DNA from 2 places in the Blastococcus sp. SYSU DS0552 genome. Region 1 is predicted to be linked to the other one. Evidence: predicted binding sites of a transcription regulator. Region 1 holds the regulator's gene; the other holds the start of a gene.

Evidence for each region. The regulator LexA, encoded in region 1, represses DNA repair genes until DNA is damaged. The targets are predictions, from matches to a motif close to TCGAACANNTGTTCGA.
Region 2: the regulator LexA is predicted to act here: its motif matches at 11,181-11,196, upstream of dnaB (replicative DNA helicase).

What each region holds. Positions count from the first base shown of each region.
Region 1 covers NZ_JBJHAB010000006.1:38,229-53,535, reverse strand. The annotation lists gene ACI8AG_RS07695 (hypothetical protein) at 1-345, opposite strand, end outside; gene ACI8AG_RS07690 (LysM peptidoglycan-binding domain-containing protein) at 471-767, opposite strand; gene lexA (transcriptional repressor LexA) at 1,189-1,956, shown strand; gene ACI8AG_RS07680 (enoyl-CoA hydratase/isomerase family protein) at 2,024-2,812, opposite strand; gene ACI8AG_RS07675 (ABC transporter permease) at 2,809-4,635, opposite strand; gene ACI8AG_RS07670 (ABC transporter substrate-binding protein) at 4,682-5,773, opposite strand; gene ACI8AG_RS07665 (ABC transporter ATP-binding protein) at 5,842-6,996, opposite strand; gene ACI8AG_RS07660 (CaiB/BaiF CoA transferase family protein) at 6,993-8,267, opposite strand; gene ACI8AG_RS07655 (IclR family transcriptional regulator) at 8,379-9,134, shown strand; gene ACI8AG_RS07650 (hypothetical protein) at 9,139-10,182, opposite strand; gene ACI8AG_RS07645 (phosphatase PAP2 family protein) at 10,154-10,876, opposite strand; gene hflX (GTPase HflX) at 10,935-12,425, opposite strand; gene ACI8AG_RS07635 (hypothetical protein) at 12,540-12,746, shown strand; gene dapF (diaminopimelate epimerase) at 12,751-13,623, opposite strand; gene miaA (tRNA (adenosine(37)-N6)-dimethylallyltransferase MiaA) at 13,620-14,576, opposite strand; gene ACI8AG_RS07620 (hypothetical protein) at 14,573-15,298, opposite strand.
Region 2 covers NZ_JBJHAB010000003.1:42,799-58,105, reverse strand. The annotation lists gene ACI8AG_RS03935 (YqgE/AlgH family protein) at 1-120, shown strand, start outside; gene ACI8AG_RS03930 (hypothetical protein) at 258-1,019, opposite strand; gene ACI8AG_RS03925 (inositol-3-phosphate synthase) at 1,212-2,288, opposite strand; gene ACI8AG_RS03920 (PadR family transcriptional regulator) at 2,402-3,022, opposite strand; gene ACI8AG_RS03915 (DUF5318 family protein) at 3,181-3,597, shown strand; gene ACI8AG_RS03910 (transglycosylase domain-containing protein) at 4,029-6,248, shown strand; gene ACI8AG_RS03905 (glycosyltransferase family 87 protein) at 6,363-7,772, shown strand; gene ACI8AG_RS03900 (deoxyribonuclease IV) at 7,752-8,555, opposite strand; gene rpsF (30S ribosomal protein S6) at 8,919-9,206, shown strand; gene ACI8AG_RS03890 (single-stranded DNA-binding protein) at 9,209-9,697, shown strand; gene rpsR (30S ribosomal protein S18) at 9,797-10,033, shown strand; gene rplI (50S ribosomal protein L9) at 10,045-10,491, shown strand; gene dnaB (replicative DNA helicase) at 11,281-12,651, shown strand; gene ACI8AG_RS03870 (Ig-like domain-containing protein) at 12,899-14,827, shown strand; gene ACI8AG_RS03865 (fatty acid desaturase family protein) at 14,958-15,307, opposite strand, start outside.

The DNA of each region.
Region 1 (15,307 bases):
TCGCGGCTCGCAGCGGTCGCGCAGCAGCGGCAGGCTGGCGGTCGCCTCGACATCGGTCGACGGACCGTCACGCAGCGATGCCGCTGACGGGGAGGCGGGCATCGCCTGCGTCACCGGCGGCACCTCGACGGCCGGCGACTCCGGAAGCCGCACATCCCCCAGGTCGATCCAGAGCGCCTGCTCTTCGCCTCCGGCGACGACCCGCACCCACATCTGGCACGCGCCGGAGTCGTCGTGTCGCCACCCCAACAGCTCCCCCGCACACCAGGCACCCGCCTGGTGGACCTCGACGGCCTGGGGACGAGTGGTGAACACGGCGGCGCGGTTCTCCATGACGCTGGACACGGACGTACCGTAGGTGGCCGACCAGCACGCACGGTGAACGTGCCTGTACTGAGGGTTGACGAAGTCGGCGAGCCGCGTTGTGAACACCTTGCCCTGGCGCGCAGACACCGAGCCCTACGGGGCCGTCAGGGCAGGACGAGGACCTGACCAGGCGAGATGGCCGCGGAGCCGAGCCCGTTCAGCCGCTGGATGTCGACGACGACGTCGCGGACATCGCGCCCGTCGGCGACCGCGCCGGCGATGGACCAGAGCGTGTCACCCGGCTCGACGATCACCTTGGTCGTCCCCATGAGCTCCAATCCGCCACCCGCATCCCCGAGGACGGCGCTGCCGAGGACGATCACGCCCGCGGCGAGGATGAGGGTGAGGACCGCGAGCACGCGACGCCCGCGCGACGTCAACCGGAGCGGCGGCTGCTCCACCCGCTCCCGACGCCCCCGGCCGGGCGATCGCCCCACCGTCGCCCGCGGGCCGCTCGTCCTCCCGCGAGCCGGCGCGGGCAGAGGTTCGGGCATCTCCGCGTAGGAGCGAGGCGGCGGGAGCACCCGGAGATGCCGGGCGGGTGGCGGACCGGCGCGCCGCTCCCCCGGGTCGACCGGCACCTGGCCGCGGACCCGCAGTGCCGTGCTGCTCGTCATGTGTTCAGCCCTCCTGGCCGGCACCCGCCGGACCCGAACGTGTGTTCGATTCGAACGCCTGTCCGATGTCTACCGGACGGGACCGACACTTGGGGAGCGACACGAGAAAGTTTCGAACACGTGTTTGAAGTGACCGCCGATCGGCGCTACCGTTCCTCCGACGACGAGGGTCGAGAGCTGCGCGGGCAGCCGGCGAGGAGGAGACGTGGCGGACTCGAGCAGGACGTCCGGCAACCGGGGCGGCACCGCGGGCGTGGCCCCGGGGACGGCGGACGGTTCGGCGTCGGTACGGGCCTTTCCCGACCGCGCGGCCGATGGGGACGGGCTCACCCAGCGGCAGCGGCGGGTGCTCGAGGTGATCCGCGACTCCATCGACCGGCGCGGCTACCCGCCGTCGGTGCGTGAGATCGGCGAGGCCGTCGGGCTGTCCTCGGCATCCTCGGTCGCGCACCAGCTCTCGGTGCTGCAGAAGAAGGGCTGGCTCCGGCGCGACCCGAACCGCCCGCGCGCCCTGGACGTGCGACTGCCCGGGGATGCCGGCCGGGCCACCGCCGCACCAGTCGAACCCCCCGTGGTCGGCGACGGCGTGCAGGCCGCCGCGCCCGCCTATGTCCCGCTCGTGGGCCGGATCGCCGCCGGTGGCCCGGTGCTCGCCGAGCAGGCGGTGGAGGACGTCTTCCCGCTGCCGCGCGAGCTGGTCGGCGAGGGAACCGTCTTCATGCTCAAGGTGGCCGGCGACTCGATGGTCGAGGCCGCCATCTGTGACGGCGACTGGGTCGTCGTCCGCCAGCAGCCGACCGCCGAGAACGGCGAGATCGTGGCGGCGATGATCGACGGCGAGGCGACGGTGAAGACCTACAAGCGCCGGGACGGTCACGTGTGGCTGCTGCCGCACAACCCGGCCTACGAGCCGATCCCCGGCGACGAGGCGACGATCCTCGGGCGGGTGGTGTCGGTCCTGCGTCGGGTCTGACGCCGAAGGCCTCCGACGGTGCCTCCCCAGTGGAGGCACCGTCGGAGGCCGTCCGCACCCGATGTCGTCACCGACGCCGGTAGTCACCGTCCCGCTTCTCGAAGAACGCCTGGAGCGCCTCCTGGTGGTCCTCGGTGCGGAACATCTCCAGGAAGCGCTTGGTCTGGAGCGCCTGCCCCTGCGCGAAGTCCATCTCGAAGGCGCCCGTCACCGCCTCCTTCGTCACCTCGACCGACAGCGGGGCGCGGGTAGCGATTCGCTGGGCCTTGGCCAGCGCGGCGGGCATGAGATCTGCCGGGTCGTGGACCTCGGTCACCAGCCCCCAGTTCAATGCCTGCTGCGCGGTGTACCGGGCACCGGTCAGCAGGATCTCCTTGGCCGGCCCCAATCCGATCACGCGAGGCAGGCGCCAGAAGCTGACGATGAGGCCCACGTTGACGCCGGCGGCCACGAAGAACGCCTCCGTCGAGGCGATGCGGATGTCGCAGCACAGCGAGAACTCCAGCCCGCCGCCGATCGTGGCCCCGTTGATGGCCGCGATCACGGGGGCACGGAAGTTCTGCACCCCGTTGAGGACCCGGCCGAACTCGGCGAGATAGTCGGTCAGCTGCTCGTCGCTCATGGACTGGTCCTCGCCCAGGTGCGCACCTGCGGTGAAGGCCCGCCCCTCACCGGTGATCACCAGGCACCGGACGTTCTCGTCGGCGTCCAGAATGTCGAGCGCTCGCATGAACGAACGCCGGCTCTCCCAGCTGAACGTGTTGGACGGAGGACTGTCCAACGTGAGGACGGCGATGTGCGGGGTCTCGTATCGCAGGTGGACGCCGCTGCCGACGTCTGTCGTGGTCTCGGTCATGCTGCTTCCTCCGGTGGTGTGTTGAGTGCGACGGACGGGGCCCGGCGGGACCGCCGGGTGGACTGGCCGGGGCGGCGGTCGAGCAGCCGCATGGCGAACACGGTCACTACGATGTTGATGAGCAGGACCACCACGGAGAGCGCCCCGACCCGCTGGTAGAGCGATTCGCTGGCCAGGCTGTAGAGCACCGTGGACACGGTGGGATTCGCGCCGGTGTAGAGGAACACCGACATCTCCAGCTCCCGGAAGAGCAGGACGAAGTTGAGCATGCCCGCGGCGAGCAGCGACGGGCGCAGCAGCGGCACCGTGATCCGTCGCCACGTACGCGCCCAGGACGCACCGAGGCTCCGGGATGCCTCTTCCACCTCCGCGCCGATCTGTCCCATCCCGGCGTGGACGTAGGCGAAGGTCAGCGGCAGCGCGCTCCCCGCATAGGCGATCAGCAGGATGGTCAGCGTCCCGCCGAGCCCGAACGGCTGCCCGGCGTAGGCGATGATCAGGCCGACGCCGAGCACCGCGCCGGGGAAGGCCAGCGGCGCGGCCATGGCTCCCACGATGACGGCGTTGCTCCGCGCCTTGGTGCGGTGCACCAGCCACGAGGCCAGCAACGCGACGGCAAGAGCCAGCACCGTGGCTCCGAGCGCCAGAACGAAGCTGTTGCCCATCGCGGCCGCGATCAGCGGCCGGCCGAAGACCTCCTCGTAGTTCCCCGTGAGGGTGAAGTTGTCCCAGCCCAGAGGCCGGCCGAGCGCCTTGCGGAACGAGGTCACCAGGAGGACACCGAACGGCAGCACGAGGCTCAGGACCACGACGAGCGAGCAGAACCCCACGGCGAGGAAGCGGGCACCCCCCAGGTGCGTCACGTCCTGCCGCCCCGGCTTGCCACCGATGACGGTGAACTTCTTCCCGCCGACCAGCTTTCGCTGCAGGATCAACAGCACGGCGATGATCACCAGGATCGGCACGGATATGACCGCGGCCGCCTCGATACGCGGCGGGAACTGCATCAGGCTGAGCAGGACCGTGGGGATGGTCTGGAAGCCGGTCGGAGCACCGAGGATGGCGACCGGCCCGAAGATCACCGCGGCGCTGACGAACACCAAGATCGATCCGGCGATCAGCGACGGCAGGATCACGGGGAACGTGACGGTGCGCAGCACCCGGGCACGAGAAGCACCCAGGCTCGCTGCGGCCTGCTCCAGGGCCGGGTCGATGCCCTCCAGCGCCGCGGACACCGGCAGGAACACCAGGGGGTAGAGGAACAGCGAGAGGACGAAGATGATCCCCCACGGTGTGAAGATGTCGAACGGTGCTTCCTCGAGGCTGAAGGCGGACATCAACGCCGTGTTCAGCATCCCGTTGCGCGGCCCCAGCAGCAGGATCCATCCCAGCGCCGCGATGAAGCTCGGAGCCGCGAAGGTGAGGACCGCGCTGCCACGGAAGAACCGGCGGAACGGCATGTCGGTGCGCACGGCCAACCAGGCCACCGGCAGGCCGAGCAGCAAGCTGCCGATCACCGTGCCCACCGCGATCCACAGCGAGTTGAGGACCCCTTCCATCAGCCGTGGCTCGCTGCTCAGGAGGCCGTAGTTGTCCAAGGTCAGGCCACCGTCGTCGGCGACGAAGCTCTGCCCGAACACCTGCGCTACGGGGTAGCCCACCAGCGCGAGGATGGCCGCGACCCAGACGAGCCGCATCACCCGCTCGAACCCGGTGCCCTTCCGGCGGCTCGGGCCCCGAGCGGCCGGCGGGCCGCTCGCCGACCCCTCCCCCGCCGTGTCGGTGGTCGACACGGCGGGGGACGTCGAACTGGTCAGCGCCACAGCTGGTTCTCCTCAGTCGGGTCGCGTGCGATCAGGGCACCGGCCCTCATCGGCCGAACAGGGAGGCGAAGCGGGCAACCACCTCGTCCCCGCGAGAGGCGATCTCCTCGAGGTCGGCCGGCAGAAGGGTGGCGTCGGACAGGTCAGCGCCCTCGGCGGGCTGAGGCCCGTCCTGCAGAACGCTGCGGCCGCCGAGCTCGGTCAGTGCGGTCTGGAAGTCCTCGCTGAGGTGGTACTGCACGAGGAGCTTGGCCGCGTTCGGGTGAGGAGCCTCGGCCAGCATCGCCAGTTCACTCGTGAACGTGGGCACGCCGTCCTCCATGAAGGCGATCGCCAGCGGCTCACCCTCGGCGGCGGTGCTGATGACCGCGGACTCGATCGCCGGGATGCCGAGGTCGGCCTCGCCGGTCAGCACCAGCTGCGCCAGGGCCAGGCTGCTGTCGGTCACGATCACGTCCCGCTGGGCGAGCTGCTCCAGCCAGCCTTCTCCGAGCTCCCCGGAGAGAGTGGTGTAGTACGACAGCGCGGTGCCGGACGCGCCTGGGTCGGCGCTGACAATGGTTCCGTAGTCCCCGTTCGCCAGCTCCTCCCAGGTAGTGGGCAGGTCGGCAGGGTCGGTGTTGGCGGAGTTGTACATCAGCCCGAGAGGCACCAGGCTGTAGGGCACCTGCGGGTCGTCCGGGTTGTCCAGCCCATCGATGAGCTCGTCCGCATTGGGCACCTCCGCGTCGGCGATGACGCCGTCCTCCGCCCACTGCATCATCGTCTCCGGATCGGTCAGGCTCACGACGTCCGCATTCAGCGAACCGCTGGCGAGCTCTGCCTCCACCGAGTTGGCGACCGCGCCGGAGTCCTCGCGCGTGAAGGTCAGTTGGATGCCGAAGAGTTCCTGCATCCGCTCCTGGAGGAGTTCGACGCCCGGCCGGGTGTGGCCACCGCCGTAGAGCACCACACCACCCTCTTCCTGCGCCGCGGTGATCAGCTCCTGGCTGATGCCCTCGATCTCCGCAGCCGCGGAGTCGCCGCCCGAGCCGGACGTGCCCTCCGATCCGTTGCCGCAGGCCGCTACCAGGAGGACGGCCGCCGGAACTGCGAGACAGGTGGTCAGACGACGGCGGGGCGAGCGGGATGCGAACACGGTGCCTTCTTCCGGTGGGAGGTGGAACGGGTGGTCGGTGGGAACGGCGATTGCGTGGACGGATGCGGTCATGCCGCGGACCGGCCGGCCGCCACAGCGCCGGCATCCGTGGCCGACGAGGCGTGGTGGGACCCGCCGTCCGGTGCGTCGTCGAGCAGTGCCACGGCGGAGTCCTCGATCCCCATGGCGACGTCCTGGCCGACCTCGAAGCGCCCGGAACCAGGCCCGGTCGCCTTCACCGGCGCGGCGTGGCCGGGCACCTGGAGCGTGTAGGCCACGTGGTCACCGAAGAAGAGGGCCTCCACGACGCGGGCCGTCCCGGAGCGCCCCTCGCCCGCCTGGAGCCGGATGTCCACCGGCCGTACCGAGACGGCGACCTCCGCACCCTCCTGCAACGCGAGATGGGCGGGCCGATGCGCGATCACCGTCCCGCCGGTAGGCAGCCGCAGCGGCACAGTGTCCACCCCAGGGGCTGCGCCCACGGTGGCGGTCAGCACGTTGGTGGCGCCCAGTGCCCGGGCGACGAAGCTGTTCCGCGGACGGCTGTAAACCTCTTCGGGCGGCCCGCTCTGCACGATGCGACCCGAATGCATGACGACCAGCCGATCGGCCAGGGACAACGCCTCGGCCTGGTCGTGGGTGACGTACACCATTGTCACGCCCAGGGAGCGCTGGATGCGCTTGATCTCCGCACGCATCTCCTCGCGCAGCCGGGTGTCCAGGTTGGACAGCGGCTCGTCCAGCAGGAGGAGCGCGGGTTCGTTGACCAGGGCCCGCGCGAGAGCGACCCGCTGCTGCTGGCCGCCGGACAACTGGTGGGCGTAGCGGTCACCCATCCCGTCCAGGTGCACCATGGCCAGGGCTTCGTCCACCCGACGACGGATGTCCTCCCGCTTCGCTTTCGCCGTCGTCGGGCCGTACGCCACGTTCTCGTACACGCTCAGGTGCGGCCACAGCGCGTAGCTCTGGAAGACGACCGACATCTTCCGGCGCTCCGGCGGCACGAAGACCTTAGGCCCCACCAGCGTGCGGTCGCGCAAGCCGATCTCTCCGGCGTCCGGCCGTTCGAACCCGGCGATCATGCGGAGGCAGGTGGTCTTGCCGCAGCCGCTCGGCCCCAGCAGGACGACGGACTCGCCCTCTTCGATGGAGAGGTCGACGCCGTCGACGACGGGCGCCGCACCGAAGCTCTTGGTGAGTCCGGACAACACGAGGTGGGTCATGCCGAAACCTCCGTGGGGTCGATGGCGGTGGAGTCGGTGTCGGACGTCCGCTCGTGGGCGGCGGTGGCCAGGAGTACGCCCGCCGTGAACAGCTCCTCGATCTGGGCCGGCGACATCCCGGCCTCGGCGAGGACCTCGCGGCTGTGCTGACCCAGCAGCGGTGCCGGGCGGCGCACGGTGGATGGCGTGGCCGAGAGCTTCACCGGGGCACCGATGTGGCGCACCGTCCCCATCCGTGGGTGCACCGTCTCGACCACCATGTCGCGGGCCTGCACGTGCGGGTCGGCGTAGACCTGCTCGATGTCGTACAGCGGACCGCTCGGCACCCCGGCCCCGTGCAGCACCTCCAGCCACTCGGCGGTGGGCCGCTGCCGGAGCGTCGCCGCCAGCTCACCGGCCAGCTCGAACCGGTACTTCATACGGGCGGCGTTGTCCTGGAACCGCGGGTCCTGCAGTAGGCGGTCCACACCCAGGGCGGCGCACAGCCGTCCCCAGTTCCGGTCGTTGGCCGCACCGATGGCGATCCACCCGTCAGCGGTGGGCAGTGCCTCGTACGGCGCGGAGAGTCGGTGAGCCGATCCCATGGGTCGGGCGACCTCGCCGAAGCTGAAGAACATGGCTGTCTCCCAGACGGTGTAGGCGATTCCCGCCTCGAGCAGCGACGCGTCGACGAACTGCCCCTCACCGGTCTTCAGGCGGTGGATGTAGGCCGATAGCACGCCGTACGCGGCGAAAACTCCGGCGTTCAGGTCGCAGATCGGGACCCCGACCTTCGCCGGCGCACCATCGGGTTGGCCGGTCATACTCATCAGGCCGCTCATCGCCTGCGCGACGAGGTCGTAGCCCCCCCGGCCGGCGTACGGCCCGGTGGCCCCGAACCCGGAGATGGAGCAGTAGATGAGCGCCGGGTTCTCGGCGCGCAGCGCATCCTGACCTAGGCCGAAGCGCTCGAGCAGCCCTGGCCGGAAATTCTCGACGAGGACGTCGGCGTCCCTGACCAGCCGGCGGACGACCTCGGCGCCGCGGGGGTCCTTCAGATCGACGGCGATACCCCGCTTGTTGCGGTTCATGGCGTTGAACGCCGGGGAGTGCTCGACGTCCGACCCGCGGGACATCCGGCGCGTGTCATCCCCGCCCTCGGGTCGCTCGATCTTGATGACATCGGCCCCCATGTCCGCCAGCAGCATGGAGCAGTACGCCCCCGCCATGACCTGGGTGAGGTCGAGGACCCGGACCCCCGCGAGGGCGCCCGGCCGGGCCGGATCTGACACCTGAATCTCCAGACTGTTGACCGTTCGTGCCACGGTGTGGCACGCTTTCCCGCGTAGTGGCACGCTGTGGTGCGGGCCACAGTAAGTCGGGTGAATGGTGACGTCAAGCACATGAGATCGGTCTCTGTCGCGCTGGCCGTGCTCGAGGCCGTCTCGGATCGGCAACCCGTAGGGGTCAGCGACCTCGCCCGAGCGATGCAGCTTCCGAAGTCCACCGTGCAACGGATGCTTCTGACCTTGGGCGAGCTCGGCTGGATCCGGGCGAGCGTGGATGAGCCCACGCGGTGGTCGCTCACCGCCAAGGCCCAGGCCATCGGATCGCGGCACCGGGGCGACGAGGAGATCCGACGCATCGCGCTGCCCGCGATGCACCGGCTTTCCGCGGCGACCGGCGAGACGGTGCACCTGTCGATCCCGGAGGACCGGCGGATCGTCCTTCTGGACAAGATCGACGGCGCCCACCCGGTGCGGACCCACGCCTCCGTCGGCAACGGGGCGCCGCTGCACACGACGGCCTCCGGGAAGGCGGTGCTGGCCTTCCTGCCCGAAGGAAAGGCGGCCGCGCTGCTACGCGCCGCACCGCTGGAGCGACTCACGCCGAACACCGACACCGATCCGGAGGCTCTGCTGCGGGAACTGCCCCGGGTGCGCCGACAGGGCTACGCCGTATCGGTCGGCACCCGACACCCGGACATCGCCGCGGTCGGCGCTGCCATCCTGGACCGCTCCGGCGCGCCGGTGGCGACCCTGAGCCTCTCGCTACCGACCCACCGGTTCCCCCGGCGCCTGTGGCCGGTCCACGGGGAGCAGGTCACCCGAGCCGCGGAGGAGTGCAGCCGGCAGCTCGGCTGGCAGCCCGGCGTCTGACCGGTCAGTGTCGGCGGCGCAGCCTTCCGCCCACCCAGACCACGACGGTGGCGACGGTGGCGGCGATCAGGGCCGCGGCGATGGGTGAACGGTCCGAGCGGGTGAGCTCTGCGATGGACGGCAGCGGATCACCTTCGGGAGAGGTGCTCGCGGCGGCGGTCGCGGCGGGCAGGGGAACCACGGTGACGGCGCTGGGCAGGCCCTCGCTGGCGACCACGAGCGCCCGGTTGTCGGCGGAGAAGCTGACGGCCTCGCCCTGCGGCGACTCGGGGAGCGCCACCCGCACCGGTTCGCCGGCCAGCGCACCGGGCACGTCCGAACCGGACAGCGGCCACACGTAGGCGTCCGTGTAGGTGCGCAGCGCCAGTGCGCCCCCGTCGCCGGCAACGGCACCTCCGGTGATCAGCAACTGCCCCGCACGACCCACGGGGCCACCCGGGGTTCCGGTGAGGGTGACGTTGACCGTGCCCACCCGCTCCATCGGCACAGTGCCGCCGTCGACGAGCGCGGCGGCGGGCCGGTAGACCCCGCTGGAGCCGAGCACTTCCTTGGTCACGAGGTACGGCGTCCCGTCCGGGGCCAGGAGCAGCGCCTCGGCGTCGTGCGCGCCGTCGGGGTAGGTCAGCCGGTGCAGCGCTGCCGCGCCGTCGGGCCGGAGGACATGCAGCGCGACGGTGGCACGGCTCGTGCCGTTGTCACCGGTGTCGGCGATCCAGACGCTCCCGTCCGAGCCGACGCCGAGGTCTTCCGGGTCGAAGGGGTCCGCGGCCCCGGCCTGCACGTCGACCACCGCACAGGCGGCATCGAGCCCGAGGACTTCGACCCGGTCACCGCCGTCGTTGAGGGCGAGCATCTGCTCTTCTACCACCACCAGGCCGGACAGCTCGGCGAGTCGGGGGTCCGTGATGGCGCACCGGACCTCCGGCGCCGGCTCCTCCGCCGACGCGGACGCGGGAACGAGCACGGCCAGGGCGCCGGTCAGGGCGCTCGCGACGACGAGCCGACGCCGCCGGACGCGGCTAGGAACTCGCTCGGCCTGCTCGGGCACGTACCAAGCGTGACAGAACCATCGCGTCCAGTGCATGAACCACGCCCAGGAGGACGATCCCGACAGCGGCGCCCACGACCGCGTCGGTGACCCAGTGGAAGTCCAGCGACACCATCGCCGCGCCAGTGGCGACCGGCCCGACGACGCTCAGCCACCAGAAGGTCCGCTGTACCGCCGGCGGGAGCCCGTACTCGACCGCCTGCCAGCGGGCCACCCCCCACATGAGCACCGCGTTGGCGACGTGACCGGAGGGGAACGAGGCGCCGTCGGCGTGGAAGAAGTAGGAGCCCGGGAACGCCGGCGCCGTCCGCCCGATCCCGTGCTTGATCGCGTACACCCCGGCGGTCAGCACCCCGAGCGCCAGCAGCACGCGGAGGGCCGGCAGCCAGGTGCCCCGCCGCCACAGCAGGTATCCGACCAGGCCGGCGAGGACGACGAGGATGGTCACGCGCCCGCCGAGCTGCGTGACCACCCACACCGCCGGGTAGCCCGGCGTGTCCCGCAGGCCCCAGTCGCTGACGATCTCCGACACCCGGAGGTCCATCCGCTCCGACGGCCCGTGGCGGAGCAGGTCGGCGGTGATGAGGACGCCGACCAGCAGCGTCACGGCGACCAGCCACCACGGCGGCCGGCCGGGCGGGACCACGGGGGCGGCGCGCGGTGACTCGGCCACCCGCACCGCACCCCTGGTCACGCCGCCACCGTACCGGCCCGTGACCGGATCGTGATCCGAGCCGATCGACCGCCCCGGCTCAGCCCACCGGGACCGCGAACTCCTCGAGCACCGCGGCGAGGGCGCCGTCCACCCGCGCGGTGAGCCGTGTGCCGCCGTCCTCGTGCCGCTCGCCGAGCACCTCGCCGTCCCGGTGCACCCGGGCCACGAGGTCACCGCGCTCGTAGGGCACGAGCACGTCGACCTCGACGTCGGGGTGCGGCAGCCGCTCGGCCACCAGCGTGCGGAGGGTGTCGATACCGACGCCCGTGCGGGCCGAGACCCAGACCGCGCCCGGCAGGGCCTGGCGGAGGGTGAGGATGTCCTCCTCGCTCATCGCGTCGACCTTGTTGACGACGATGACCTCCGGCACGGCCGCCGCGTCGATCTCGCTCAGCACGACGTGGACGGCGTCGATCTGGCCGAGCGGATCGGGGTCGGAGCCGTCGACCACGTGCAGCAGCAGGTCCGCCGCGGCGACCTCCTCCAGCGTGGAGCGGAACGCGTCCACCAGCTGGTGCGGCAGATGGCGCACGAAGCCGACGGTGTCGGTGAGCGTGTACTCCCGGCCGTCCGGCGACTGCGCCCGGCGCACCGTCGGGTCGAGGGTGGCGAACAGCGCGTTCTCCACCAGCACGCCGGCGCCGGTGAGCTGGTTGAGCAGGCTGGACTTGCCCGCGTTGGTGTACCCGGCGATCGCCACGCTCGGCACGGCGTTGCGTCCCCGGCTCGCCCGCTGGGTGGCGCGGGCGGTCGCCATGCCGGCGATCTCCCGCCGCAGCTTGCTCACCCGGGCGCGGATGCGCCGGCGGTCGGTCTCGATCTTCGTTTCACCCGGTCCGCGGGTACCGATGCCACCACCGCCGGCGACCCGGCCACCGGCCTGCCGGGACATCGACTCACCCCAACCGCGCAGCCGCGGCAGCATGTACTGCATCTGGGCGAGCTCGACCTGCGCCTTGCCCTCCCGGCTCGTCGCGTGCTGGGCGAAGATGTCGAGGATCAGCGCCGTCCGGTCGACGACCTTGACCTTGAGCACCTTCTCCAGCTGGTTGAGCTGGCCGGGGGTGAGCTCACCGTCGCAGATGACGGTGTCGGCGCCGGTGGCGGCGACGATGTCGCGGATCTCGTTGGCCTTGCCCGAGCCGACGTAGGTGGCGGCGTCGGGCTTGTCGCGCCGCTGGCTGACCGCCTCGAGCACCTGCGAGCCCGCCGTCTCGGCCAGGGCGGCCAGCTCGGCCAGCGAGCGGTCGGCGTCGGCCTGGGTGCCCTCGGTCCAGACGCCGACGAGCACGACGCGCTCGAGTCGCAGCTGCCGGTACTCGACCTCGGTGACGTCGGCGAGCTCGGTGGAGAGACCGGCCACCCGGCGCAGGGCGCCGCGCGCCTCGAGCGCGTAGGAGCCGGTGGTGTCGTCGGCCTCGGCCCACCGCCCGGTGGGCGCGGAGCGGGTGTCGAGGTCGGCCTGCTCGTCGAGGGGCAGGGCGTCGGGGGCGGTCGTCATCGTCTCCAGCGTGGCACGGTCTTGCATGGAAAGCACCTGAGTTGTCATCGCCCGGTACAACGCATCGACGCCCCGGATGCATCCCGACCGGCGGCAGGGGTAGGGCCAGCGCGACGAACGCGACGCACGGAGGAGGAACCGATGAGCGAGAGCGGATCGAGCCGGCTGGGTTCGAACAGCGAGCTGGACGACCCGGGCCGGGACCCCGAGGGCATCGGCGGCCCGCCGCGCAACCCGATGGGTGCCGGCGCCGACCAGGACAGCGGCCGGGGGGCGCCGCCCACCCCTCCGGCCACCGGCGACGACGACGCGATGGTCCCGCTGCCGCCCGACGACGACCGCCGCTGACGCCTCAGGCCCGGAGCCACTCCGGGCACAGCGTGCCGGCCGACACCAGCACGGCCGGACCGCTGAGGACCGTCGTCCCGGGGGTCACCTGCACCGACAGGCGGCCCCCGGGGACGTCGACGACGACCGTGCCCTCGTCGGCGCCCGCGGCACGCAGGGCCGCGTAGGCCGCGGCGCAGGCGCCGGTGCCGCACGACCGCGTCTCGCCCACCCCGCGCTCGCTGACCCGCAGCCGCACGTGGGCACCCGGCTCCAGGACGTTCACCAGCTCGACGTTGACGCCCTCCGGGAACAGCGCCTCGTCGAACGCCGGGGTACCGGTCAGGTCCAGCTGCTCGACGGGCACGTCGGTCAGGCAGGCCAGGTGAGGGTTGCCCATGCTGACGGCGAGACCGGCGAATGCCCGGCCGTCGAGCAGCGCCTCGCCCTCGCCGAACGGGCGGGCGGGGCCCATGTCGACCCAGTAGCCGCCGTCGGCACCGGCGCCCACCCGGCGCGGCCCGCCCCGGGTGCCGACGAGCAGGCCGTCGGCGCAGGCAGCGCGGTCGACGAGCCCCTCGCTGATCAGCGCGTGCAGGAACAGCCGGATGCCGTTGCCGCACATCTCGGCGTAGGAGCCGTCGGCGTTGCGGTGGTCCATGAACCACTCGCACCGGGGCAGGTGCTCCCCCAGCACGGCGGGAGCGTCGGGCACGTGGGCGCTGCGCACCAGCCGCAGCACGCCGTCGCCCCCCAGGCCGGCCCGGCGCTCGCACAGCCGCCGCACCATGGCGGCATCCAGCCGCTCGCCGGCCCACACGGTGCCGTCGGGGTCGGGCAGCACCACGAAGTCGTTCTCGGTGCCGTGCCCGAGCAGCACGCGCGGCGAGGAGGTCACGGATCGATCGTACGGCCGGTGATCACCCCGGTCGCTGCGTCGGCCAGGTCGGCCCGGGCGGCGTCGAGCCACGTCGTCGCGGCGTCCCGCCGGAACCAGGACCGCTGCCGACGCACGAACCTGCGGGTCGTGGTGACGGTGCGCTCGCGTGCCTCCTCGGCCGACAGCGTGCCGTCGAACTGGGCCAGCACCTGGGCGTAGCCGAGGGCGCGGGAGGCCGTCGGCCCCTCGCGGAGCCCGTCGGCGGCGAGCGCCGCCACCTCGTCCACGAACCCCGCGGCCCACATCCGGTCGACCCGGACGGCGATCCGTTCGTCGAGCTCCGCGGGTTCGCGGTCCAGCCCGAGCACCACCGCCGGGTAGTGCGGGCGCGGCTCGGGGAGCTCGGCGCGGAACGGCCCACCGGTCAGCTCGATCACCTCGAGAGCGCGCACGATCCGCCGGCCGTTGCTGGGCAGGACGGCCGCGGCGGCGGCCGGGTCGAGCCCGGCCAGCCGGGCGTGCAGCGCGGCCGGACCGACGTCCGCGAGCTCCCCCTCCAGGCGGGCGCGGACCACCGGGTCGGTGCCCGGGAATTCCAGCTCGTCGAGGACGGCGCGCACGTACAGCCCCGAGCCGCCGACGAGCAGCGGCACGGTGCCGGCGGCCCGCAGCCGGTCGATCTCGGCTCGCGCCCGCCGCCGGTACTCGGCCACCGATGCCGGTTCGCGCACGTGCCACAGGTCGAGCAGGTGGTGCGGCACCCCGCCGCGCTCGGCGAGGTCGGGCTTGGCGGTGCCGATGTCCATGCCGCGGTAGAGCTGCATCGAGTCGGCGTTCACCACCTCACCGCCCAGGCGCCGGGCCAGCTCGACGGCGAGCGCGGTCTTGCCGGTCGCCGTCGGGCCGACGATCGCGACCACCGGCGGCGGGGTCGGGACCACTGGTCCGCTGCCGCCGGGCGCTCCGCTCACGCGACCACCCAGTCGGCGACCGGGTAGCCCACCCCGAACGGCGCCCCGTCGTACCGCAGCCGCGCGGTGACGTGCCGGCCCGCGAGCGCGGCTCCCACCGCCCGCCAGACCGGTACGCCGGCGGCGAGGAGCCGCTCCCCCGCCGCCGGGTCGAGCGCGGCCAGCCCGGCGGTGTCCCCCGTCGCCAGGGCGGTGGCGACGGCGGCGTCGAACGGCTCGGCCGCCGGATCCAGGTACCCGGGTGCCTTGACCGAGCGCCGGGCCGAGCCGTCGCCCATCGCGAGCACGCCCACCGGCGGCGGCAGGTCCCGCAGCAGCTGGCCGAGGTCGGCCGGCCCGACCCCGACGCGGGTGCCGGCGAACGACGCCTGGTCGAGCAGCCAGGTACCGACGGTGTGCGCGAGGGGGAGCCGGAGACCTCCCGGGCGCAACCACCCGTCGAAGGGCAGCTCCAGGTCGACGCCGAACCCGCGGAGGTCACCGCCGTCGCCGGGCCCGAAGCGTTCCCCGGACGCCGCACCGGGCCCCACGACGACCACCACCTCCGGCGCGGCACCGAGCAAGGCGGTCACCGCATCCGCGCAGGCCGACCGCAGCGCGGCGGTCTCGGGCGAGGGCCGCCCCTCCACCGCCGGCACCAGCAGCGGCGGGCACGGGCAGAAGGCGACGGCGGCCGACGGGCGGGGCGTCCGGGCCGGGACGCCGCCGGGGTGGGAGGTCACCGCAGCAGT
Region 2 (15,307 bases), on a different contig from region 1:
CGGCCCGGTGACGTGCTCAGCGACCTCTCGGGCCCGCAGCTCTGGCGCCGGGTGGTGGGACGGCAGACCGGTCGCCTCGCGGTGCTCTCGTCGGCGACGCCGGATCCCACCGTCAACTGACGCCCCACCTGCCACGCACCGGCAGCGCGATCAGCCGCCGTCTGGTAGGAAGGGACCCGGGAAGGGGCGGTCTGGGGAAGAGGCCGCCCCTTCCCGCTGTCTTCCGACGGTGACGATCCCCGCCCCGGCCGGCCCGGTCAGATGCCGAACGCCTCGGCGATCTCCGGGTGGTCCGCCGCGGCTGCCGTCTCCCCCGCCGTGGGCAGCGCCAGCCGGCGGGTCCCGTGCTCCGCGAGCGTGACGGTCACCTCCATGCTGCCGTCGGCCAGCGGCGTCCGGTACTGCACGAGCGTCCGGTCGGAGTCGTCGACCGCGACGGTGCGCTCGTCCCGGAGCCGGTACACCGTGGTCGGCCGGCCGTCGATCGCCTGCTCCCCGTGCCACTGGTACGGGCCGGTCAGGAAGTCCTCGGGCTCGTCGGGGCGCTCCGCGGAGAGGTTCTGCAGCACCCGGATGACCACGTCGAGCAGCGGCGGTTCCGCCTGCTCCGTCGACAGGGGCCGGCGCAGGTAGGTCGCGGCCGGCGCGCCGTCGGCGGCGAGCGCCTCGGTCAGCCCCGGCACGTCACCGGACCAGAGGTGGTCGCGGTCGAAGAAGAGGGTGCGGGTGTCCCGGTCCTCGCTGTCGACCTCGGTCACCGCCTGCACCTGGCCGACCGCGCGCTGGAAGTCGATCTGGCCGGTCAGCGTGAGCACCGCGTCATCGGAGAACGGCACCGTCACGACGAAATCCGCGCCGCCCTCCTCGTGGTTGCGGTGCAGCAGCTCCGCCAGCACGGCGGCGTCCTCCTCGGTGACCGGCTCACCGGCCTGACGCGGCTCGGTCGTGCACCCGGCGAGGATCAGGAGTGCCAGCCCCGCCGCGCTCGCTCGGGGGACGAGGCGGGGGCGGGCAGGCATGGCGGAAGCGTAGTGAAGGGACCGCCCTGCCCCCGCCACTCGCAGGCTCGCGGCGGGTCCCTGCAGGGCGGCCACCCATCCCCCGGCAGGAAACGCGACAGGGCCCGCATCCCCGGAGGGATGCGGGCCCGGTGACCGTATGGAACGGCCTCCCTGCAGGGCCCCGCCGTGAGCGGAGCGAGCGGGGGGTCCTTACGCGACGTCGCCGCGGATGAAGGCCTCGACGGCGTCCCGGGCCTCGCTGTCGCTGTACTGCACCGGCGGGCTCTTCATGAAGTAGGAGGACGCCGACAGGATCGGGCCGCCGATGCCGCGGTCCTTGGCGATCTTCGCGGCGCGGACGGCGTCGATGATGATGCCGGCCGAGTTCGGGGAGTCCCAGACCTCGAGCTTGTACTCCAGGTTCAGCGGGACGTCGCCGAACGCGCGGCCCTCGAGGCGGACGTAGGCCCACTTGCGGTCGCTCAGCCACGGCACGTGGTCCGACGGGCCGATGTGCACGTTGCCCACGCCCATGTCCCGGTCGACCTGGCTGGTCACGGCCTGGGTCTTGGAGATCTTCTTGGACTCCAGGCGCTCGCGCTCGAGCATGTTCTTGAAGTCCATGTTGCCGCCGACGTTGAGCTGCATCGTGCGGTCCAGCTGCACGCCGCGGTCCTCGAACAGCTTGGCGAGCACCCGGTGGGTGATGGTGGCGCCGACCTGGCTCTTGATGTCGTCGCCGACGATCGGCACACCGGCGGCGGTGAACTTGTCCGCCCACTCCTTCGTGCCGGCGATGAAGACCGGCAGGGCGTTGACGAACGCGACGCCGGCGTCGAGCGCGGCCTGCGCGTAGAACTCGGCGGCCTGCTGCGACCCGACGGGGAGGTAGCAGACGAGCACGTCCGCGCCGGACTCGCGCAGGGCGGCGACGACGTCGACCGGCTGCTCGTCGGACTCCTCGACCATCTCGCGGTAGTACTTGCCGAGCCCGTCGAGGGTGGTCCCGCGCTGCACGGTCACGCCCAGCGGCGGGACGTCGCAGATCTTGATCGTGTTGTTCTCGCTGGCGACGATGGCCTCGGAGAGGTCGCGGCCGACCTTCTTGGCGTCGACGTCGAACGCGGCCACGAACTCGACGTCGGAGACGTGGTACTCACCGAAACGGACGTGCATCAGGCCCGGGACGGACGTGGTCTCGTCGGCGTCGCGGTAGTAGTGCACGCCCTGCACCAGCGAGGCGGCGCAGTTACCGACGCCGACGATGGCGACCTTGACTGACCCCATGACTCTCCTTACTCCTGGACCGTGGTGGTCCCCTGGGCGCGGACCGGGTGTGGTCCGTTGCTGTCTAGGCGGGCTGGCCCGCCGATAGGTGCTGGGTGGTGCGGTGACCGTTGCTAGGTCGGGACGTGCTCCGCAGCGGCCGGCCCGTCGTCCTCGCCCGCGCGGTGCACCGGCCGGTCGCCGGATTCCGCCCGTTCGCTGTCGATGAGCTCGGAGAGCCAGCGGACCTCCCGGTCCACCGACTCCAGACCGTGGCGCTGCAGCTCGAGCGTGTAGCGGTCGAGCCGTTCGCGGGTCCGGGCCAACGAGGCCCGCAACCCTTCCCGCTGCCGCTCCACGGTGCGCCGGCGGCCTTCGAGGATCCGCAGCCGGACGTCGCGCGCCGTGTGGCGGAAGAAGGCCAGGCGGACGCCGAAGAGACCACCGTCGTCGTAGGCCTCCGGGCCGGTCTGGCTGACCAGCTCGTGGAAGCGCTCCTTGCCTTCCGCGGTGATCGTGTAGACCACCTTCCCGCGCCGGCCGGTCAGCGGCGGTGCGTCGGCCGGCAGCAGGGCACGCGGCGTGGGCTCGTCGGTGGAGATCAGCCCGGCCGCCTGCATCCGCCGCAGCGCGGGGTACAGCGAGCCGTAGGAGATGCTGCGCAGCCCGCCGAGCACCGCGGCGAGCTGCTTGCGCAGCTCGTACCCGTGCATCGGGGCCTGGTGCAGCAGGCCGAGGATGGCGAACTCGAGCACGTCGCCCTCCCCGGTCGCGCCTTCAGTCGATGTATCGGCACGATACATCGGGCGTTCCTGCTGCTCCACCCCGGAGCCGTGGGGCGCGTGTGTCACCCGAGGTGAGACCCGTGTTCGGCAGTCCCACGGACGCGGGGCCGGTGCGTACATTGGCCGCCGTGCCCGGACGTCGTTCCGTCGTGGACTACTCGCTGCAGCGGCGAGCCGTCCTCGCGGGAGTACATGCGGGCCGTACCGGGTTGTTCGAGGTGTGCGACGCCAGTCCGTACCTCTCGCGGGCGGCGAAGTACCACGGAGAGCCGACCGACACCGCCTGCCCGGTGTGCCGACGGGAACGTCTCACCCTGGTGAACTACGTGTACGGCGAGCACCTCGGGCCGGTGGCCGGCCAGGCCAAGACCGAGGTCGAGCTCGCCCGCATGGACGCCGCCCAGGACGAGTTCTCGGTGTACCGGGTCGAGGTGTGCCGCGGCTGCGGCTGGAACCACCTGGACTGCTCGTACGTCCTCGGAGCTGAGCCCGAGCCGGGCCGTCGGCCCCGCCGCGGCCGGCGCCGGGCGGCACCCGAGCAGTGACGGGCCGGTCGGCAGGACCCCCGTCCCACGTGCTCCACCTGGCCCGCAACGCGGCGGGCCTGCTCCGCTGCCACAGCTGAAGACGAACCGCTGCGTCCGGGCAGGTGCCCGGCGTCGCCCACCACAGTCCAGGAAGGGGTGCGCTCGTGCCCAGCCACGACGAGACCTCGCCCGTCGCACCGCGGGCCGGCTCGGTGCGCCGGCCGCCGGCCGCCCGTACCCGCAGCACCGGCGGGGGTGGCGGTTCCGGCCGACCGCCTGCGGGAAGACGTCCTCCAGCGTCGCGGGGTGGCACCAGCTCCTCGCGCGGTGCGACCGGGTCCTCGCGCGGTGGCTCGGGCCGCCCCCCGGGCCGTCCGGCCGCCAAGGGCAAGGCGGGCCGTAGCACGAAGCAGCGCCGCACGCGCCGGCTGAAGATCACCGCCGCAGTGATGGGTGGGCTCCTCGCGCTGCTCTGCGTCTTCGTCGGCGTCGTCTACGCCAGCACCGAGGTGCCCAGCCCCGACTCCGTCTCCACGAAGCAGACCACGGTCATCCACTACGCCGACGGTGTCACGGAGATGGCGCGGCTGGGCGACGAGAACCGCACCAACGTGCCGCTGGACCAGATCTCCGAGCCCGCTCAGCGCGCCGTGCTCGCCGCGGAGAACCGGAGTTTCTACACCGACCCGGGCATCTCCTTCACCGGCATCGTCCGCGCGGCGTGGAACAACCTCACCGGGGGCTCCACGCAGGGTGGCTCGACGATCACCCAGCAGTACGTGAAGAACGCCTTCCTGACCTCCGACCAGACGTTCAGCCGCAAGTTCCAGGAGCTGTTCCTGGCGATCAAGCTGGACAACAACTTCTCGAAGGAGCAGATCCTCGAGAACTACCTCAACACCATCTACTACGGCCGCGGCGCCTACGGCATCGAGGCCGCGGCGAACACCTACTTCGGCGTCTCGGCGGCCGAGCTGACCCCGCAGCAGGGCGCCGTGCTCGCCGTCCTGATCCGCAGCCCTTCCGGCAACGACCCCGAGACGAACCCCGAGGGCGCGCAGAAGCGCTGGGGCCTGGTGCTCGACGCGATGGTCGAGGAGGGCTGGCTGACGGCCGAGGAGCGGGCGGCCTCGGTCTACCCCGAGGTGCTGCCCCGGGGCGACTCCCCGCTCGGCACCCCGGAGGGCCCGGAGGGCCACATCGTCAAGGAGGTGCGGCGGGAGCTCCAGGCGCGCGGTTACGACGAGCAGGAGATCAACGCCGGCGGTCTGCAGATCACGACCACGATCAGCAAGCCGGCGCAGGATGCCGCCGTCGCGAGTGCGCGGGCGGCGCTGGACGGTCAGCCGGACAACCTCCGGACGGCCCTCGTGTCCGTCGACCCGCGCACCGGTGGGGTCATCGCCTACTACGGGGGCGAGAACGGCGTCGGCACGGACTACGCGCAGGCGCAGCGGCAGCCGGGCTCGTCGGTGAAGCCCTACGTCCTCGCCACGGCGCTGGAGCAGGGCATCGGCGTCCGCGCGCGGCGCGACGGCAGCTCGCCGCAGACCTTCCCGGATCGTCCGAACCAACCGGTGACCAACTCCGGCGGCACCAGCTGCGCGGCCTGCACGCTGACCGAGGCGATCACCCGCTCGCTCAACACCACCTTCTACGGTCTCGCCTACGAGGTCGGCCCGGAGAACGTTCGGGAGACGATCCGCGCGGCCACGGGCCTCCCCGATACCTGGGAGAGCGGCAACCTCGAGGGCTACACGACGCTGGCCAACGCCGACGGCCTCACCGGCTCCTCGATCGGCATCGGAGAGTACGAGATGCGTCCGATCGACCAGGCCCAGGGCTTCGCCACGCTGGCGGCGGGTGGCGTCTTCCGCGACGCGCACTTCGTCTCCCGGGTCACCGACAGCGAGGGAACCGTGCTCCTGGAAAACGCCCCACCGCCCGGCGAGCAGGTGCTGCCGGCCGACGTCGTCAACGACGTCACCGTCGCGCTGAAGGACGTCGCCTCCTACTCCCGCCGGTCGCTCGACGGCGGCCGGGAGGTGGCCAGCAAGACCGGTACGCAGGGGCTGAACCGCGAGGACAACTCCGACGCCTGGATGGTCGGCTACACCCCGTCGGTGTCCACCGCGGTCTGGATGGGCGCGGATGTCCTGGAGCCGATCAGGACCTCCAGCGGTCAGATCATCTACGGCGCGGGGCTGCCCGGTGCCATCTGGCAGGACTACATGAACGCGGTGCACGCCGGCACCCCGGAGGAGGACCTGCCCGACCGGCCGCTCATCACCGGCGACACCGGTCAGGGCGTTCCCGAGCCGACGACCGAGGCGCCCGCGCCGGTGGACACCCCTGCGGCCCCGCCGTCCACGTCGACCCCGAGCGCACCGACCTCGAGCGCCCCGGCCACCACGACGCCGAGTACCGGCGGCACCGGTGGCACGGACGGCACCGGTGACACGGACGGCACCGGTGACACGGACGGCACCGGCGACACGGACGGCACCGGGGGAACCGGCGGCACGGGTGGGACCGGCGGCACCGGGGGAACCGGCGGCACCGGCGGCACCGGGGGAACGGGCGGCACCGGGGGCACCGGGGGAACCGGCGGGACCGGCGGCACCGGGGAAGGCACGCCCGGCCCCGTCGTCCCGCCGCCGGTCGACTGACCGATCACGCACACTGCTGCCATGCGCAGCACGCCCACGGGCCCGTCCGCCACCGCGGACGGGCCCGTGCTCGTTCCACGTGGAACTCCGCGCGGGTCAGCGCCGGATCGCGTGGTGCCCTCCTGGACCGATCCGGTGGTCCGGCAGGCCAGCGAAGCCGTCGGGGGCCCGTGGGGCCGCTTCGCCCTCACCGGCCGTGCGCTCTTCTGGACGCCGCTGCGCGTGTGCCTGCTGTTCGCCACGCTCGCGCTGGCCGTGGCCTGGGTGAAGCAGGCACCGTGCGCCGACGGCGACTGGTCGGGCTCCGTCCAGTACACGCACTTCTGCTACTCGGACACGGTGCCGCTGTTCGGGCTGCACGGGCTCGGCGACGGCGCCCTGCCCTACCTGGACTCCGCCGTCGAGTACCCCGTGCTCACCGGTGGGTTCATGGCGCTGGGCGCCACCGTCGCCGCCGGCTACGACCGGGCCGCGGCGGCGTCCGGGCTGCTGCCCGCCGTCCCCCCGGTGCAGAGCTACTACGTGGTCACCTGTCTGCTGCTGACCGCGTGTGCCCTGCTCGTGGTGCGGGCCACTCTGGCGCTGGCCGGCCGCCGGCCGTGGGACGCGGCGATGATCGGGCTGTCCCCGCTGCTGGTGGTGCATGCCTTCACCAACTGGGACCTGTTCGCGGTCGCGCTGGCCACTCTGGGGATGTGGGCCTGGGCCCGGCGCCGCCCGGTGCTCGCCGGCGTCCTCCTCGGCCTGGGTGCCGCCGCCAAGCTCTACCCGGCCTTCCTGCTGGCAGTCCTCTTCCTGCTCTGCCTGCGGTCGGGGCGGCTGCGGGTATGGCTGCGCACCGCGGTGGCTGCCGTACTCGCCTGGGCGGTGGTCAACGTGCCGATCGCGATGCTGGCGCCGGAGAACTGGTCGCGCTTCTTCCGGCTGAACAGCACGCGGCCGGCCGATCCCGACTCCCTGTGGAACCTGGCGCTGCACGTCGCCGGCGACCAGCTGCTCGACGGCCCGCTGGCCGAGGGGCAGACCCCGACGGTGCTCAACGCTGCCGTCGCGGTGGCGCTGCTGGCCGGGCTCGCGGCCGTCGCATGGCTGACCTTGGCCGCGCCGGTGCGACCGCGGGTCGCCCAGATCGCCTTCCTGCTGGTCGCGGTCTTCCTGCTCACCAACAAGGTGTGGAGCCCGCAGTACTCCCTGTGGCTGCTCCCCCTGGCCGTGCTCGCCCGGCCCCGATGGCGCTCGCTGCTGGCCTGGCAGGCCACCGAGGCGCTGCTCTGGGTGCCCCGGCTGCTCTGGTACCTGGGCACGGAGAACCGGGGGATCGACGTCGAGTGGTTCCTCCTCGCGGTGACCGTCCGCGACGCGGCCGTCGTCGTCCTCATGGCGCTGGTCGTGCGGGACGTGCTGGATCCGGACCGGGACGTCGTGCGCACCAGCTGGCCCGGGGTGGACGACCCGGCCGGTGGGCCGCTGGAGCACGCTCCCGACCGGTTCGTGCTGCGCCGGTCAGACCAGCGCGTCGCGTAGCAGCGCGATTTCGGCCGCGTGCGCCGCAGCGTCGCCCGGGGTTTCCAGGATCACCGGGCAGCCGGCAGCGCGCGCCACCTCCACCAGCACCTCGCGGGAGATCTCCCCGCCGTCGAGCGGTGCGTGGCGGTCGCGTCCGGAGCCCGCGGCGTCCCGGCTGTTGTTCAGGTGGACCAGGTCGATCCGGCCCGTCACCGCGCGGACGGCGTCGACGGCCGCGCCGAGGTCCCAGCCGGCGGCCCAGCCGTGGCAGGTGTCCAGGACGAAGCCGGCCCCGTACTCGCCGACGGCCTCCCACAGCCGGCCGAGCGCGTCCAGGTCGCGGGCCATCGCGTTGCCGCCCCCGGCGGTGTTCTCGATCAGCACGGGCACGGGGAAGCCGCCCTGCTCGGCCTGACGGGCGAACGTCTTGCGCCAGTTGTCGACGCCCACCGCCGGGTCGTCGCCGGCCAGCACGTGCCCGCCGTGGACCACGAGGCCGCGCGCGCCGACCTCCGCCGCGGCCTGGGCGTGCTTGCCCAGCAGCGTCCGGCTGGGGATGCGGATGCGGTTGTTCGTCGTCGCCACGTTGAGCACGTAGGGGGCGTGGACGAACAGCGCGAGGCCGGACTCGCGCAGCTGCGCGGCATCGGGGCGGGGAGGCGGCGCCTTCCACCCCTGGGGATCGGCGAGGAAGACCTGCACCGCGTCGGCGCCGACCTCCGCCGCCCGGGGCAGCGGACCGGGGACGGGTGCGTCGTCCGCCCCAGCGCCCACGTGTACGCCGATCGGGTGCACGGCCATGCTGATCTCCGGTTTCTCGACGAGATGCGGGTTCACCCGTATCGCGCACGTCACATCATCGTCGAGGCTGTGACCGGGGTGATCCGCCGGTCGTGGTGTCGCCTCGACGTGGAGGTAGCAGAACATGGCAACGGGTCGCCTTCGTCGCTCGGCCCGCCGGGGTCTCGGCGTGGCCGCCCCCAGCTCGCGAGGGGTGGGGAGGGACGGGGTCCTCCACCTGTGGACAGCGCCTGGCCCGCCCTGCTCCGCCGCTGGTAGCCTGGGTGCGCGCGTTCCGGCTCCTGCCGGGGCGCGCGACGCGTGTACGACCCTCCTGCTGCAGATTCCCTGCAGCCGCGAAGACCAGAGGAGGTGGGGTTCTCCGTGCGTCACTACGAACTGATGGTCATTCTCGACCCCGACCTGGAGGAGCGCACGATCGCTCCCTCGCTCGACCGGTTCCTGACCGTCGTCACCAACTCCGGTGGCACCGTCAAGACCGAGATCTGGGGCCGTCGCCGCATGGCCTACGAGATCAAGAAGCACGTCGAGGGCATCTACGCGGTCGTGGACATCCAGGCCGAGCCGGCCGCGGTGGCCGAGCTCGACCGGCAGCTGAACCTCAACGAGTCGGTCCTGCGCACGAAGCTGATGCGGCCCGAGGTCCACTGACCATGGCCGGCGAGACCGTCATCACCGTCATCGGCAACCTCACCGCCGATCCGGAGCTGCGCTTCACGCCGTCGGGCGCTGCCGTCGCCAACTTCACCGTGGCCTCGACGCCGCGGACCTTCGACCGCCAGTCGCAGGAGTGGAAGGACGGCGAGGCGCTGTTCCTCCGCTGCAACGTGTGGCGGCAGGCCGCGGAGAACGTGGCCGAGTCGCTGACCCGTGGATCGCGGGTCATCGTCAGCGGTCGCCTCAAGCAGCGCTCGTTCGAGACGAAGGAAGGCGAGAAGCGCACCGTCGTCGAGCTCGAGGTCGACGAGATCGGCCCCTCCCTGCGCTACGCCACCGCCAAGGTCACCCGCGCCTCGCGCGGTGAGGGCGGCGGCGGCTTCAGCGGCGGCGGTGGCGGCGGCGGTGGTGGTTTCGGCGGTGGCGGCGGGGCGAGCGACCCGTGGTCGACGCCCGCCGGGCCGTCGGACGAGCCGCCCTTCTAAGAGGACCCTCCTGCCCCCCACGCCTCGCTCCGCTCGGCGTGGGCCCCTGCAGGAGGGCCACCCCAGGTCACCCACGCACTTCCCTCACTGGAGATATCAGTGCCCAAGCCCCCTGTTCGCAAGCCCAAGAAGAAGGTCTGCCAGTTCTGCAAGGACAAGGCGACCTACATCGACTACAAGGACACGACCCTGCTGCGGAAGTTCATCTCCGACCGCGGCAAGATCCGTGCCCGCCGCGTCAGCGGCAACTGCAGCCAGCACCAGCGGGACGTCGCCACGGCCGTGAAGAACAGCCGTGAGATGGCCCTGCTGCCCTACACCTCGACGGCGCGCTGATCATGAGCACGATGAAGCTGATCCTCACGCAGGAGGTCACCGGTCTCGGGTCCTCCGGCGACACCGTCGAGGTCAAGGGCGGCTACGGCCGCAACTACCTCCTGCCCCGCGGGCTGGCCATCGTCGCCACCCGGGGTGCGGAGAAGCAGGTCGAGTCGCTGCGCCGGGCGCGTGCCACCCGCGACGTCCGGTCGCTCGAGGAGGCGCAGGCCGTGGCCGGTCGCCTGTCCGGGCTGACCGTCCAGGTGCCGGCGCGCGCCGGTGACGGTGGCCGGCTGTTCGGCCGGGTCACCACCGCCGACGTCGCCGCTGCCGTGACCGCCGCCGGTGGCCCGGAGCTCGACCGTCGCCGGATCGAGCTGCCCAGCAGCATCAAGACCACGGGCCAGCACACCGTCACCGTGCGGGTGCACCCGGAGGTCAACGCTCAGCTGACCATCGAGGTCGTCGCCAGCTGATCGAGGCCCCTCTGCCGCCCGCCGCTCGCGACGGGACCGGGCAGAGGGGCGCCCCGTCCGCGCTCTCCCCGTGCTCGCTCGGGGTGAGCCATCGGACGAAGGCACCTCCCACGAGGGGCGTCGGACGCAGGTCCGGCGCCCCTCGTGGCGTCTGCGGGGCCTGGTCCCCTGACGCCTCCGCCGTGCCCCTGCCGGACCCCCCTGCTCGGCGTGGCCGGCCCGCCGGGTGCCCTGAGGACCGCTCTCGCGCCGTCCGACCGGGGCAGGGTGCCTGGGAGGGCGGGGATCAGCCGGCGCCCGCCACGGGGGCGCTGGGGCGGTCATCGCGCGCCGTCCACGAGGTGGCCGGCCGGTCACGACGCCACGTCCGGAAGGTGGCCGGCCGACCTCGCGGAGGGGACCGGTGCACCGGTGTGGCTCCTGGTACGACACCTCGGATTTTCTTCCTGGGTTTTCTCCGTCCACACCCGGTGGGCAGCGTCCCTGCAGGTCAGCTGGCGGATGACCGCCGGCGCGGAGCGGCTGTCCCCGTACTCCTCCACATGTCGACATGCGTCCGTCCACCGACTTGTCCACAAGTTGTGCAGATCGGTGTGCACACCGGTGGTGGACGTGGCCCGCGCTGCTTCCTAACGTCCTCTCCGGCCACCGAGCGGACGTGACTGTCAGTCCCCTCCGGTAGGCAGGAGCCGAACACGTGTTCGGCATGGCGCCGTCCGCCGAGCTCGCGTACTTCCCCTGCGCGTGGTGGTGATGCGGGCGCGCCCGCAAGGAGATGGAGGTACCCCCGTGGCGGTGGCCGACGAGTTCAGCCGACCGTCCGCGACAGCGCCGGCGTACGACCGGCAGCCGCCGCAGGACGTCGCGGCGGAGCAGTCGGTGCTCGGCGGCATGCTGCTGAGCAAGGACGCGATCGCAGACGTCGTGGAGGTGCTGCACGGCAACGACTTCTACCGGCCGGCGCACCAGGTGATCTTCGACTGCATCCTCGACCTGTACGGGCGGGGTGAGCCGGCCGACGCGATCACCGTGGCCGCGGAGCTCAACCGCACCGACCAGCTGTCGAAGATGGGCGGCGCGGTCTACCTGCACACGCTCATCCAGTCCACGCCGACGGCGGCCAACGCCGGCTACTACGCCGCGATCGTCGCCGAGCAGGCGGTGCTGCGACGGCTGGTGGAGGCCGGTACCCGGGTCGTCCAGCTGGGCTACGGCGCAGCCGGTGGGAAGGGCGACGTCGACGACATCGTCGACCGGGCCCAGCAGGAGATCTACGACGTCACCGAGAAACGCATGAGCGAGGACTACTCGCGCCTCGAGGACGTCCTCCAGCCGACGATGGACGAGCTGGACGCCATCGCCTCCCGCGGCGGCACGGCCCGCGGTGTGCCCACGGGCATCCGCGACCTCGACGAGCTGACCAACGGCCTGCAGGCGGGCCAGATGGTCGTCATCGCGGCCCGTCCCGGCGTGGGCAAGTCGACCCTGGGGCTGGACATCGCCCGGTCGGCGACGGTGAAGCACGGGCTGCCCGCGGTCATCTTCTCGCTGGAGATGAGCAAGCACGAGATCACCATGCGTCTGCTGTCGGCGGAGGCGAAGGTGCCGCTGCACCACATGCGCGCCGGCTCCCTCTCCGACGAGGACTGGGCCAAGCTCGCGCGCCGGATGGGGGAGGTCGCCGACGCCCCGCTCTACATCGACGACTCGCCGAACATGACGATGATGGAGATCCGGGCGAAGGCGCGGCGGCTCAAGCAGCGCAACGACCTCAAGCTCGTGGTCATCGACTACCTGCAGCTGATGACGTCGGGCAAGCGCGTCGAGAGCCGCCAGCAGGAGGTCTCGGAGTTCTCCCGTGCGCTCAAGCTGCTGGCCAAGGAGCTCGAGGTCCCGGTGATCGCGATGTCGCAGCTGAACCGTGGGTCGGAGCAGCGCCAGGACAAGAAGCCGATGCTCTCGGACCTCCGCGAGTCCGGCTCGATCGAGCAGGACGCCGACATGGTGATGATGATCCACCGCGAGGACATGTACGAGAAGGAGTCCCCGCGGGCCGGCGAGGCCGACATCATGCTGGTCAAGCACCGCAACGGCCCGACCGCCAACGTCACGGTCGCCTTCCAGGGCCACTACAGCCGCTTCGTGGACATGGCGAACTGAGCCGACCGGCTGTACGGCTGGGCGGGGCCCGGGACCGGTCGGTCCCGGGCCCCGCGGCATCTGGGGGGCACGGGGTCCGGTCGTGCTCGGCAATCCGTGCTGGTAGCCCCCGTGATGGGCTGCGAGCACCGTGCACGAACCCATCCGCGCAGCGCAGCGCCACGGTCTGCACCGATGCAGCCGGCAACCATTGTGGCCCGTGTCACCAGTGGGTTAGGAAGAGGTCCCCTCAGGCATAGGAGACCCGTTGTCCTCACATCCCTGGCGCCGGACGACCGCGTCGGTCATCAGCGCCCTGGCTGCGGCGGTGACCGTCACGGCCACCGCCTCCCCCGCGCTCGCCGCCCCCGCACCGGCCCAGCCGGTATCGGTCTTCCCCACGAACGACCTGACCGTTCCCGACCGGCAGCAGCTCACCGGCCTGCGGGTCGCCCTGCCGACGGAGAACTGCGGCACCGTCGTCACCTGCGGTCTCGTCGAGCGGCTCAACCAGCTCGACGGCTTCGACCTCGACCCGCGCATCGCCGTCCGCTTCAGCGCCCCGGTCGACCCGGCCCAGGTCGCCGAGCGGATCACCGTGCGGCAGGAGCGCGGCGGGTGGCGCACCGGCGTCGACCGCGTCGTCTGGGACCCGGCCACCAACACGCTGTACGCCCACCCCGTGGAGCAGCTCGCACCGGGCACCACGTACCGCATCGACGTGCAGGCCGGGCCGGCGAACTCGGCCACCACCGAGACCTTCACGACGCTGAGCGCCACCGACGGACTGCTCGACCTGAACCGGCAGATCCAGTCGAACCGCGCGCTGCGCGAGCTCGGGATCGCGCGCCCCGGGCTGGAGATCGACGGCGTCGTCCCGGTGACGGGCTCGACGGTCACCTTCGTCCCCGACCGGCCGGCTCCCGGCACGCCGGGGGGCACCCCGGCCGGGCCGAGCGTCCAGCCGATCAACCTCCTGCCCGCCGGCAGCACGCTGGTGTTCGGTTCCTACCAGGCACCGTCCTGGCTCACCCCCGACGGCACCATCACCCAGACGCCGACCCGGGACGACGGTCCGGCGCCGGTCGAGGCCGACCGCCTGCCCTTCGTCGCCGTCCTCCCGCCCGGCCCCGCGCCGGACGGCGGCTGGCCTACCGCAGTCTTCGGGCACGGCTTCACCGGCTCGACGACCAGCGTGTTCCTCGCCGCCCTCACCAACTCCCGCAGCGGCATCGCGACCATCGGGACCAACGTGGTCGGGCACGGGTACGGCCCGGAGAGCACCTGGCAGATCACCACGGCAGCGGGCGAGACCCGGACGTTCCCGAGCTACGGCCGGGGCGTCGACCAGGACGGTGACGGGCTCTTCGGCAGCACCGAGGGCTCCTCGGCCACGGGCGCAGCCGGTGCGGTCTCGTCCCGGGACGCGCTCCGCCAGACCGCGGCCGACATCATGACGCTGGTCCGCTCGCTGGGCGGAACGGACGTCGACGGCGACCGGCGCGGCGACCTGTCCGGCGCGCGGGTCACCTACTTCGGGCAGAGCTTCGGTGGCATCTACGGCACCATGCTCGCCGGCGCCGACCGGGCGATTGCCCGCTCGGTGCTCAACGTGCCCGGGGGCCCGATCAGCGAGATCTCGCGCCTCTCGCCGGCCTTCCGGCCGCTCACCTTCCAGGCGCTCCAGGCCGCGGGTCTGGCGCCCAACAGCCCCGACGCCAGCCGCTGGTTCTTCGAGGAGCAGCTGCCGCTGCGCGGTGAGGGCCCGGTGACCGCGACCGCGCCCGGTGCCCTGGCCATCCAGGACTACCTGGCCAAGGCGACGTGGCTGACCCGGCCCGGCAGCCCGGAGACGTTCGCGCCGCTGATCCGGCACGACCGGGTGCTGGTCCAGGTCGCGTTCGGTGACCAGACGGTGCCGAACCCGACGTCCTACACGCTGGTCGACGCCGGTGACCTGTGGTCGCGGACGAGCCTCTTCCGCAACGACGAGGCCACCACCGCCGCGCTCAACCCGCACGGCTTCCTGCTGGACGTCGCGCGGTTCCCGGTGGCCGCGATGCAGGCCCAGGGGCAGGTCGCGGCATTCCTCGGCCGCGGGGAGGTCGTCGACCCCGATCTCGACGGCCCGGTGTGGGAGGTGCCGATCAGCGACCCGACGTTGCTGTGGTCGCTGAACTTCCCCGGCCAGGGCTGATGCCCTGAGCGCCGGGGGGCGTTGCACGCGAGAGGCCCAGGACCACGACGGTCCTGGGCCTCTCCCGTTCACGGCCCTGCCCCGAGGCTCACCCTGAGCGAGCGAAGGGTGAGGTGGGCGGGGTCCTTTCTCAGGCGGCGGCGCGCATCAGCTCGCGGCGGACCTTGGGCCCGCCGGTGGTCATCTTGTACAGCTTGGCCAGCTGCGCCGGGGCGTTCTTCGGCGTCGTCTCGGCGAGCCAGCCGTTGGGCAGCGAGAGCCGGATGACCTTGTGCCACGCGCTCGCGACCTGCTTGTACAGCGGGGCGGAGTGGTAGGTCAGGTCGTAGCGGTCGAAGATCTCCTTCACCCGCGGGGCGATCTCGGCGTACCGGTTGCTCGGGAGGTCGGGGAACAGGTGGTGCTCCACCTGGTGCGACAGGTTCCCGGTCATGATGTGCATGGCCTTGCTGCCGGAGATGTTCGCCGAGCCCAGCATCT